Polymorphobacter megasporae: one gene and its partners. The main gene of each other region encodes a partner of the protein of the gene in region 3 in a complex. Links are inferred from orthologs where the notes say so. Each region holds a gene or a part of one and is shown on either strand. Other genes may lie near its edges. The genes, in order: KTC28_RS09600, dinB and dnaN.

The links.
Region 1: the proteins of dnaN (region 3) and KTC28_RS09600 are in contact, whole or in part, in a cryo-EM structure (PDB 8GIZ), measured with the Escherichia coli proteins. The link is inferred for Polymorphobacter megasporae from one-to-one orthologs.
Region 2: the proteins of dnaN (region 3) and dinB are in contact, whole or in part, in a solved structure (PDB 1OK7), measured with the Escherichia coli proteins. The link is inferred for Polymorphobacter megasporae from one-to-one orthologs.

What each region holds. Positions count from the first base shown.
Region 1 is NZ_CP081848.1:2,011,370-2,014,453, reverse strand. What follows is about bases 154-3,084. They hold KTC28_RS09600 (DNA polymerase III subunit gamma/tau), read right to left. Parts: upstream 2,566-3,084; coding sequence 742-2,565; downstream 154-741. Other genes in these bases: KTC28_RS09590 (2Fe-2S iron-sulfur cluster-binding protein), read right to left, coding at 2,770-3,084; KTC28_RS09605 (YbaB/EbfC family nucleoid-associated protein), read right to left, coding at 423-749; mtgA (monofunctional biosynthetic peptidoglycan transglycosylase), read left to right, coding at 154-410. In the rest of the region: more of mtgA, read left to right, coding at 1-153. UniProt on the Escherichia coli protein: Part of the beta sliding clamp loading complex, which hydrolyzes ATP to load the beta clamp onto primed DNA to form the DNA replication pre-initiation complex.
Region 2 is NZ_CP081848.1:2,538,718-2,541,858, reverse strand. Bases 124-3,111 are described here. They hold dinB (DNA polymerase IV), read right to left. Parts: upstream 2,162-3,111; coding sequence 1,085-2,161; downstream 124-1,084. Other genes in these bases: KTC28_RS11865 (GMC oxidoreductase), read left to right, coding at 2,704-3,111; KTC28_RS11870 (DoxX family protein), read right to left, coding at 2,185-2,622; KTC28_RS11880 (GH92 family glycosyl hydrolase), read right to left, coding at 124-1,041. Also shown: more of KTC28_RS11880, read right to left, coding at 1-123; more of KTC28_RS11865, read left to right, coding at 3,112-3,141. UniProt on the Escherichia coli protein: Poorly processive, error-prone DNA polymerase involved in translesion repair and untargeted mutagenesis. Copies undamaged DNA at stalled replication forks, which arise in vivo from mismatched or misaligned primer ends.
Region 3 is NZ_CP081848.1:199,920-202,979, reverse strand. What follows is about bases 109-3,015. They hold dnaN (DNA polymerase III subunit beta), read left to right. Parts: upstream 109-959; coding sequence 960-2,072; downstream 2,073-3,015. Other genes in these bases: KTC28_RS00970 (Uma2 family endonuclease), read left to right, coding at 2,670-3,015; KTC28_RS00975 (PDDEXK family nuclease), read left to right, coding at 2,485-2,679; KTC28_RS00980 (MmcQ/YjbR family DNA-binding protein), read left to right, coding at 2,095-2,445; KTC28_RS00990 (right-handed parallel beta-helix repeat-containing protein), read right to left, coding at 109-779. Outside these bases: more of KTC28_RS00990, read right to left, coding at 1-108; more of KTC28_RS00970, read left to right, coding at 3,016-3,023. UniProt on the Escherichia coli protein: Confers DNA tethering and processivity to DNA polymerases and other proteins. Acts as a clamp, forming a ring around DNA (a reaction catalyzed by the clamp-loading complex) which diffuses in an ATP-independent manner freely and bidirectionally along dsDNA.

The DNA of each region.
Region 1 (3,084 bases), 1.8 Mb from region 3 along the record:
AGAACGCGACGTCGCGCAAGGTCATCGGCGGCTCGACGATCTCGCAGCAGACCGCGAAGAACGCCTTCCTCTGGCCGGGTCGCTCGTACCTCCGCAAGGGGCTCGAGGCATATTTCACCGTCCTGATCGAGGCGATGTGGGGCAAGCCGCGGATCATGGAGGTCTATCTCAACATCGCCGAACTCGGCCCCGGCATCTACGGCGTCGAGGCCGCGGCACAGCATTATTTCGGGGTCAGCGCCGCCCGGCTGAGCCCGGCGCAAGCCTCGCGCATCGCCGCGATCCTGCCGCAGCCGATCAAGCGCGACGCCGCCGCCCTCCACGGCGCGGTCAAGCGCCACGCCCGCGCGATCGAGCGGCGGATCGGGGTGGTGCGGCGCGATGCGATCGACGGGTGCCTGGCGGACTGAAGCCGCGCTGGGTTACATCCCCGGCAGCTTGAACCCCGGCGGCAGCGGCAGGCCGGCGGTCATCTTCTGCATCTCGGCGTGTCCGACGGCGTCGGCCTTGCCCTTGGCGTCGTTGAACGCAGCGACAATCAGGTCTTCGAGCATGTCCTTGTCGGCGGTGTTGAGCAGCGACGGGTCGATGTCGACGCCGATGATGCGGCCTTTCGCGGTCGCGCGGACCTTGACCAGACCGCCGCCCGCCGCGCCCTCGACCTCGATCCCGTCGAGGCTCGCCTGCGCCTTGGCCATGTCGGCCTGGAGGCCCTGCGCCATCTTCATGATGTCGTCCATGTTAGGCATCGGCTGAATTCCTGTGCGGTAAATCGTCGGGGTCGGCGGCATCGATACCAAGCAAAGTCGCGTCGGGGAATGCCGCGAGGATCTGCCGCACGAGCGGGTCGGCCATCGCCGCGTCGCGCGTCGCCTGGATCCGCGCCTCGGCCTGTTCGTGGAGCGTCCGCGCGCCGCCGTCGCGCGCCAGTGTCACCGTCCAGCGCGTGCCTCCCGTCGCCTTGCCGAGCGCGAGCATCAGCTGCTGCGCGAAGCCGGGGCCGAGGTCGGACGGCGCGACGATCGTCAGGGTCGGCGGAGCGTAATCGACCAGCCGGACGACGTCGTGGAGGACGTGCGCGAGGCGCGGTTCGCGAGATTCCTCCATCAACGCGACGAGACCGGGATAGTCGGTGGGGAGCGTGGGGAATGGCGCAGGCGAGGCACTTGCCGCTGGCGGCGCAATTGGCGCTCGAGCGGACGATCCCTCCCCCCTTTCGTCGTCCCGGCGCAGGCCGGGACCCATATCTCCGCGAGCCGTGCCGGTGGCGAGATGGGTCCCGGCCTGCGCCGGGATGACGGCTGAAAGTGCGGAAATACCCTGAGCAGCGGGCGCGGCGTGTGGAAGGGCGGGCGCGGCAGGCCCATCCTCCCCGCGCTCGGTCAGCTTGCGGACCAGCTCCCCCGGATCGGGCAGCGCGCTCGCGTGGATGATCCGTAGCAGCGCCATCTCCGCCGCCTGCACCGGCACCGGCGCGGCGTGAACCTCGGCCAGCCCCTTGAGCAATAACTGCCACAGCCGGTGGAGATTGGGGAACGACAGCCGCGTCGCCCAGTCGCGGACGACCGCGCGCTCCTCGGCGCTCATCGCCGCGTCGTCGGCGTCGGCGACCTTGAACCGCGTGATCGTGTGGACGAGTTCGAGCAGTTCCTGCACGACCTGCGCCGGATCGGTGCCGAGGTCGTAGCTGTCCTTGAACGCCGACAGCGCCGACGCTGCCTCGCCCGCCAGCAGCAGCGCCATCAGCGAGCGGACCGCGCCGCGGTCCGACAGGCCGAGCATGTCGCGGACGGCAACGGCGGTGATCGCCCCCGCGCCGTGCGCGATCGCCTGGTCGAGGATCGACAGCCCGTCGCGGACCGATCCCTCCGCCGCGCGCGCGATCAGCGCGAGCGCCTCGGGCTCGGCGGTCGCGTCCTCGAGCGCGACGATCCGCGCGAAATGGTCGGCGAGCATCTCGCTCGGGATGCGGCGCAGGTCGAAGCGCTGGCAGCGCGACAGGACGGTGACCGGCAGCTTGCCGACCTCGGTCGTCGCGAAGATGAACTTGACGTGCGGCGGCGGCTCCTCGAGCGTCTTCAACAGCGCGTTGAACGCGTTCTTCGACAGCATATGGACTTCGTCGACGATGTAGATCTTGTAGCGCGCCGAGACGCTGGCATAGCGCACCGCCTCGATGATCTCGCGGACGTCGTCGACCCCGGTGTTCGACGCCGCGTCCATCTCGATGACGTCGATATGGCGCCCGGCGGCGATCGCGACGCACGGCTCGCAGACCCCGCAGGGCGCGATCGTCGGGCCGCCGGTGCCGTCGGGGCCGATGCAGTTCAATGCCTTGGCGATGATCCGCGCGGTCGAGGTCTTGCCCACCCCGCGCACGCCGGTCAGCAGCCACGCCTGCGCCAGCTGCCCGCGCGCGATCGCGTTGCCGAGCGTCCGCACCATCGCCTCCTGCCCAAGCAGCGAGGCGAAGTCGCCGGGGCGGTACTTGCGGGCAAGGACGCGATATTCGACCGCCGGGGGAGCGGCGGGGGCTTCGGCGGCGGCGGCGAACAGCTCACTCATGGCGCAGTGGTGAAGCCTTCGGCAGTCGGTTGCAACGGCGTTGGGTGGGAGCCGGGAACGACCCAGAGCGGATTCGTTACGGCTGCTTCCTTCCGGACCTGACCGGGTTGGCGATAACTCTGCCCGCCCGACTCCCGCGACCGATATGGGCGAGGCGGCGGCGCGACGCAAGCACCGGCTGCGCCCGGCCGGGACTCCTGGTGCCTAGCGCCCGGTCATGTCGTGGCTCGCGGCAGGCATTTTGACCTCGAGCGTGGCGAGGTCGTCGGTCAGCCAGATCTGGCACGCCAGTCGCGAGGTGCGCGACGCCCCGTAGGCGAAGTCGAGCATGTCCTCCTCCTCGGCGGTCGCTTTCGGCAGCCGGTCGAAATCTTCCGGTTTGATCAGCACGTGGCACGTCGAGCACGCCATCGCCCCCTCGCACGCGCCTTCGAGCGGCTGGTCGTTATTCTGCGCGAGGTCGAGCAGGCGGGTGCCTGCCGGAGCCGTGATCTCGACAACGCGCTTGCCGTCGGCGGA
Region 2 (3,141 bases), 2.3 Mb from region 3 along the record:
ATACCGCCCATCGGCATCGCTCCACACGCTCGGCGCGAGCAGCGCGTGATACAGCGCGGTGTAGAGGCTCGTCCGCATCGGCGCGGGGGCATCGATCTGCACCGCCCCGAGCGCGGTCGCCCACGCCGCCGTCGTCCGCGCCCGGACCGCGTCGAAGTCGCCGGGCTCGGCGAGGTTCGCCACCGCCGCCGCCTCGTCGACCCCCGACAGCGCGACCTTGACCTCAAGCGGCTTGGCCAGGACGCCGAAGTCGAGCCGCGCCTCGAGCGCGCGCCCGAGCTTCTCGGCGAGGTCGTCGCTGCCGCGACTTGGTCCCTGGAAGCCTTTGTAGGTGATATTGATCTCGCGATCGACGAAGGCGTGACCGGTGAGCGGGGCCGAGAAACGTATCGCGAAGAACAACTTGCGCCCGGAAGCCCAGCCGCGCGTCTCGCGGAACCCGGTCAGCGTGCCGTCGGGCCGCAGATGGAGCCCCGCCCACAGGATCTTGCCCGGATAGTTATACAGCGACGAGCGCAGATCGATGACGAGGTGCGCGGCCTGTTCAACAGGGAAGGTGTAGCGATGAACGCCGATCCGCGTTCCCGCGGTCAGTTCGGCGCGGACGCCGCTGTCGGCGAGCGTCACCGCGTAATAGCCGGGGTGCGCGACCTCCGTCGCGTGGCTGAAGCGCGAGCGATACCCCGAGTTGGGTTTCTTCGGGTCACCGGGGTCGAGCTTCACCGAGGCTCCGACCTCCGGCATGACGAGGGTATCGCCGAGGTCGGAATGTCCCGCGCCGGAGAAATGCGTGTGGCTGAACCCCTCGATCGTCGGATCCTCGTAGCGATAGCCGGCGGCGTGGCCGTAGCACGCGCGGATTTCACAACTCGTGTCGGTGTCGGGCGACAACTGAACCATGCCGAACGGCGCGGTCGCTCCGGGAAAGGTGTGGCCCTCGCCGCCGGTCCCGATCATCGGATCGACCGCATCGACTGGCGACGGGATAGGCTGCGCAGCCAGCGCGGCGGGGATCAGCGTCGTGAAAAGGAGCCAGCGCATTGCTCTTGATAGGCGGGCGGCAGGGCCGGGTGCAAAGCGTATCTCAGCCGTCGGGGAACAGCAGCCCGGGTGCCGGCGGCCCGCTCTCCGGTCCGATCAGTCCCGATAACGTCAGGCCCAGCAGCCGGATGCCGAGGTCGACCGGGAGCAGCGCACGCAGCAAATTCGTGCCCACTGCAGCAACCTCGGCGCGGTGGGTGAGCGGCGCTGTGCGGGTCTGTGTGCGGCTGATGATTTTGAAGTCGGCGAACTTGACCTTGAGCGTCAGCGACCGCCCGGCCGCGCCGCTACGCTCGATCCGCCGCCACGCTGCATCGATCACCGGCTCGAGCGCGGCGATCAGGTCGGCGGCATCGATCAGGTCGCGATCGAAGGTCCGCTCGGCCCCAACCGACTTGAGCGGGCGGTCGGGTCGGACTGGGCGATCATCCTCGCCATGAGCCGCACGGTGGAAGTAATTGGCACTGCTGCCGAAATGTTGGTTCAGCGCGTCGAGCGCGAAGTCGCGCAGGTCGGCCCCGGTGGCGATGCCGAGCGCCGCCATCTTCGCCGCCGTCACCGGGCCGACGCCGTGGAAGCGCTTGACCGGGAGCGTGGCGACGAACGCCGGGCCCTGTGCCGGCTTGATTACACATAGGCCGTCGGGCTTGTTCTGGTCCGAAGCCAGCTTGGCTATGAACTTGTTATAGCTCACCCCGGCCGACGCGGTCAGCCCGGTTGTCTCGCGGATGCGCGCGCGGATCTCGGATGCGATCGCGGTCGCCGAGCCGATTCCGCGGGCATCGTCGGTGACGTCGAGATACGCCTCGTCGAGCGACAGCGGTTCGATCAGGTCGGTGTAATCGGCGAAGATCGCGCGGATCTGGTTCGACACCTCGCGGTAAACGTCGAACCGCGGCGGCACGAAAATCAGCCCGGGACAACGCCTTAGCGCGGTTACCGAAGCCATCGCCGAGCGCACGCCGAAGATTCGCGCCTCGTAGCTCGCCGCCGCGACGACGCCGCGCGCCTCGGCGCTGCCGACCGCGACCGGCTTCCCGCGCAGCGCCGGATTATCGCGCTGTTCGACCGAGGCGTAGAACGCATCCATGTCGATGTGGATGATCTTGCGGGTGGTCATTGCCGATCGATGTGCGGTCTCGACTACGCCGGTCCGAGCAAACCAAGCGACGGCCCGTTGCCGGCCAACGCCACCGACAGCAGCCCGCCGACGATGCAGAAGTTCTTGAGAAACTGCCAGAAATGCTCGCGCGCCGGGCTGGCGTCGTCGGGCCCGAACAATCCCGGGAATGCCCAAAACGGGTGATACATCACCGCCGTCACCGCGCAGAACGCCGCCAGCACCAGCGCCGCCGGCCGGTCCCACGCGTGGCCGACGATCATGATCGGCGTGACAAACTCGACCGCGATCGCCGCGACGACCATGCCCACCGCTACGATCGGGGGTCCGGGGATGCGTGCCGACCGTGTCTGCGCCATGCACGCGCGCCAGCGTACGATCTTGTCGACCGCGCTCGGCGGGAACATGCTGACAAGACAGACGCGGGCGACGGTATCGACCACTGTCGCTGAGACTATCATGCACTCTCCGGATCGACGTGGCTGCGATAGCGTTCAACGCGCCGCGGGGCCATGGTTCCGGACCTAGAATGGGAATGCGCGATGAGCAACGACTGGGACGTCATCATCATCGGCTCGGGCCCCGGCGGCGGGACGATGGCGCTCGAACTCGCGGCGACAGGTAAGCGCATCCTGCTCCTCGAACGCGGCGATTATCTCAAGCGCGAGCGCGCCAACTGGTCGAGCCAGGCGGTGTTCGTCGACGGCAAATACCAGTGCCCCGACGTCTGGAGCGACCGCGCGGGAAATGAATTTCACCCCGGGCTCCATTATGTCGTCGGTGGCAATTCAAAGGTTTACGGCGGTTCGCTCTACCGGTTACGCGAGCGTGATTTTGGCGCGCTGCAGCACGAGGAGGGCGTTTCGCCCGGGTGGGAGGTTGGCTACGACGTCTTCGAGCCGTATTACACCCGTGCCGAAAAATTGTTTCAAGTCCACGGCCTCCGCGGCGCCGATCCGACCGAGCCGTGGGCGAGTGCC
Region 3 (3,060 bases):
ATGACGCATTCACGGCAACTGTACATCGCGATGCCGTGCCACTCCTTGATCGCGATCGTATTATTCTCGACGCGGACCCGGTCGAACCCGCCGTCGTCGACGCCGCCGCGGATGTGGTTGAACATCGTGATGCCCTGGGTATCGCCGCTGGCCTTATTGTTGGTGATCGTGATGTCGGCCACCGGGGGCGACGTCGGGCGCGACCATAATTGGATGCAATCCGGGTGCGCGCCCGGGGTCGGCAGGGTATCGCGGCACTCGTTATGATCGATCAGAACGCGGCGTGATTCGGCGATGTCGATGCCGTCGGACCCTGAATCGGTGATGGTGTTGTTCGTGATCCGGGCGTCGCTGACCTTGCCGATGATGATCCCGTTGCGAGTGAAATGGCGGAATGTCGCTCCGTCGATCGTAACATGATCGCTAGTCCCGGCGCTCCAGCCGGTGTGCGTCGTATCCTTTCCATCGAAGGTGCCGCCGTGCCATACGACCCCCGTGACGTCGTTGAATGCGACCTGCGCTAGCCGGGCCGCACTCGCTTCGATCGTCAGCGGCGGCGACCAAACATGCTTGTCGATCCGCATCGGCGCGTAGTCGCCGGGGGCGAGCGTGATCGTGTCGCCGCCCTTCGCTGCGTCGATCACGGCTTTTGCGGTCTCGGGAGTCGCCGTCGTCGTCGCCGCATGACCGCCGCATGCCGACAGCGCGATCGCGACCGCCGCGAGCGCGGGCCGCAGGAAATCGAACGGCTTTGGTATGGACAGCGTAAGCAATGACATGACTGGCTCCGTGGCCGGACGGGGCAGGACACCGGCAAGACATCCTAGCAGCGCCGGCCCTGCGGTGTAACCTCGACGACGAGCGCCGCCGCGGTGGTGACTTTCCCGCTACCCGATACCGCGCCAACCGCTATAGTCGCGCGCACTGACGGGGCGGACTGCAATCACAAGGGCATTTGAATGAAGGCGACGGTTGAACGCGCGACACTGCTAAAATGCCTCGCGCACGTCCAATCGGTGGTCGAGCGGCGCAACACGATTCCGATCCTGTCGAACGTGCTGATCGAAGCCAAGGACGACGGGTTGCGCCTGATGGCGACCGACCTCGATCTCCAGGTCGTCGAGACGATCGCCGCGCATGTCACCTCGCCGGGGGCGACGACGGTCAGCGCGCACACGTTGTTCGACATCGCGCGCAAGCTGCCCGAAGGCGCGCAGGTCGAACTGACCGTTGTCGGCGACAAGATGACGGTCACCGCCGACCGCTACCGCTCGAACCTCGCGACGCTGCCGCGCGACGATTTCCCGGTGATCGCCGAGACCGACCTGCCGACGGTGTTCTCCCTGCCCGCCGAGACCTTGCGGACAATCATCGACGGCACGCGCTTCGCGATCTCGACCGAGGAAACGCGCTATTATCTCAACGGCATCTTCCTCCACGTCATCGACGGCACCGAACCCAAGTTGCGCGCGGTCGCGACCGACGGCCACCGCCTCGCGCGGATCGAGTTCGACATGCCCGAAGGCGCGAAGGGGATGCCCGACGTCATCGTCCCGCGTAAATGCGTCGCCGAAATCCGCAAGCTGCTCGACGAGGTCGACGGCGAGGTCGAGGTTTCGCTGTCGGCATCGAAGATCCGCTTCAAGCTCGCCGGTGCCGTCCTGACCTCGAAGCTGATCGACGGCACTTTCCCCGACTACAGCCGCGTCATCCCGACCGCGAACGACCGGCTGCTGCGGATCGACCGCAAGAGCCTGTCGCAGGGTGTCGACCGCGTCGCCGCGATTGCGACGACCGAGAAGACCCGTGCGGTCAAGATCGCGCTCGGCCACGACAAGGTAACGCTGTCGGTCACCAGCCCCGAGAACGGCACCGCATCGGAGGAAATTCCCGCCGACTACAGCGCGCCCGAATTCGAGGTCGGTTTCAACTACCGCTATCTCCTCGACATCCTCGATCAGGTCGACAGCGATCTTGTTGAGGTCCACCTCGCCGATGCTGCCGCCCCGACGCTGATCCGCGTCAACGACGCTAGCGAGGCGCTGTACGTCCTGATGCCGATGCGGGTTTGATTTCGCACACGGTTGCGCGGCGATGACGTTCGACGACATCGCCGCGATCGCGCTGCCGCTCCCCGGCGTCGCGCTCGGCACATCGTACGGCACCCCGGCGCTCAAGGTCGCGGGCAAGCTGCTGGCGCGGCTGCGCGAGGACGGCGATATGGTGCTCAAGGTCGAAGACGGCGTGCGCGACGCGCTAATCGAGACCCAGTCCGACGTGTTCCACACGACGCCGCACTATGATGGGTATCCGGTCCTGCTCGTCCGGCTGGCCGAGGCCGATCCCGAACAGATCGCCGGGCTGGTCGAACGCGCGTGGGGCGGGTTGGCGAGCGCGAAGCTGCGGCGGTCGCGGGCGACGAGTGCGGACACTGGGATAGGCTGACGGAGGCGATCGATGCTTGCGCACTCGTCCGACGCAACGATGACGGTCGACCAGTTCCTCAACGCCTATGAGGGCGTCGGCGGTCGGTACGAATTGGTCGACGGGCACGTTCGTTCGGTAACTGGCTTATCGGCGGCCCATGCGATCGTGTCGGGCAACATTCTGATATTGCTTATGCAGCTGTTTCGCGGACGCCTCATCGAACATTTAACTCCGGTGTCGGCTTGTGGCTGAGCGACACTACGCTGCGCTATCCAGACGTCACGGTGTATGGCGACCCGCGCGATCTCGAGCTCGATCCTGATGTGACGCAGTCATTCCGCTATCCCAGTATTGTGCTGGAGGTTCTTTCACCGGAGACCGTGGTCGAGGATCGCGCCGTAAAAATACTCGAATACAAGTCGATCGCGACCGTCGAGGCGATCGTGCTGATCGATCCGATCGCGAAGACGATCGAGGTCCACGAGCGGCTCGACGGCGAGAGCTGGCTGCACCGGCTCCCCGCCGCCGGGATCGATCTCATTCTCAAAAAGCCGCAGCTGACTCTCGCGCATGCTGACATCTTTGATCTAAGCTGAGCCTCATCCGCGACGTTCGCCCGCGTTGACCCGTGCA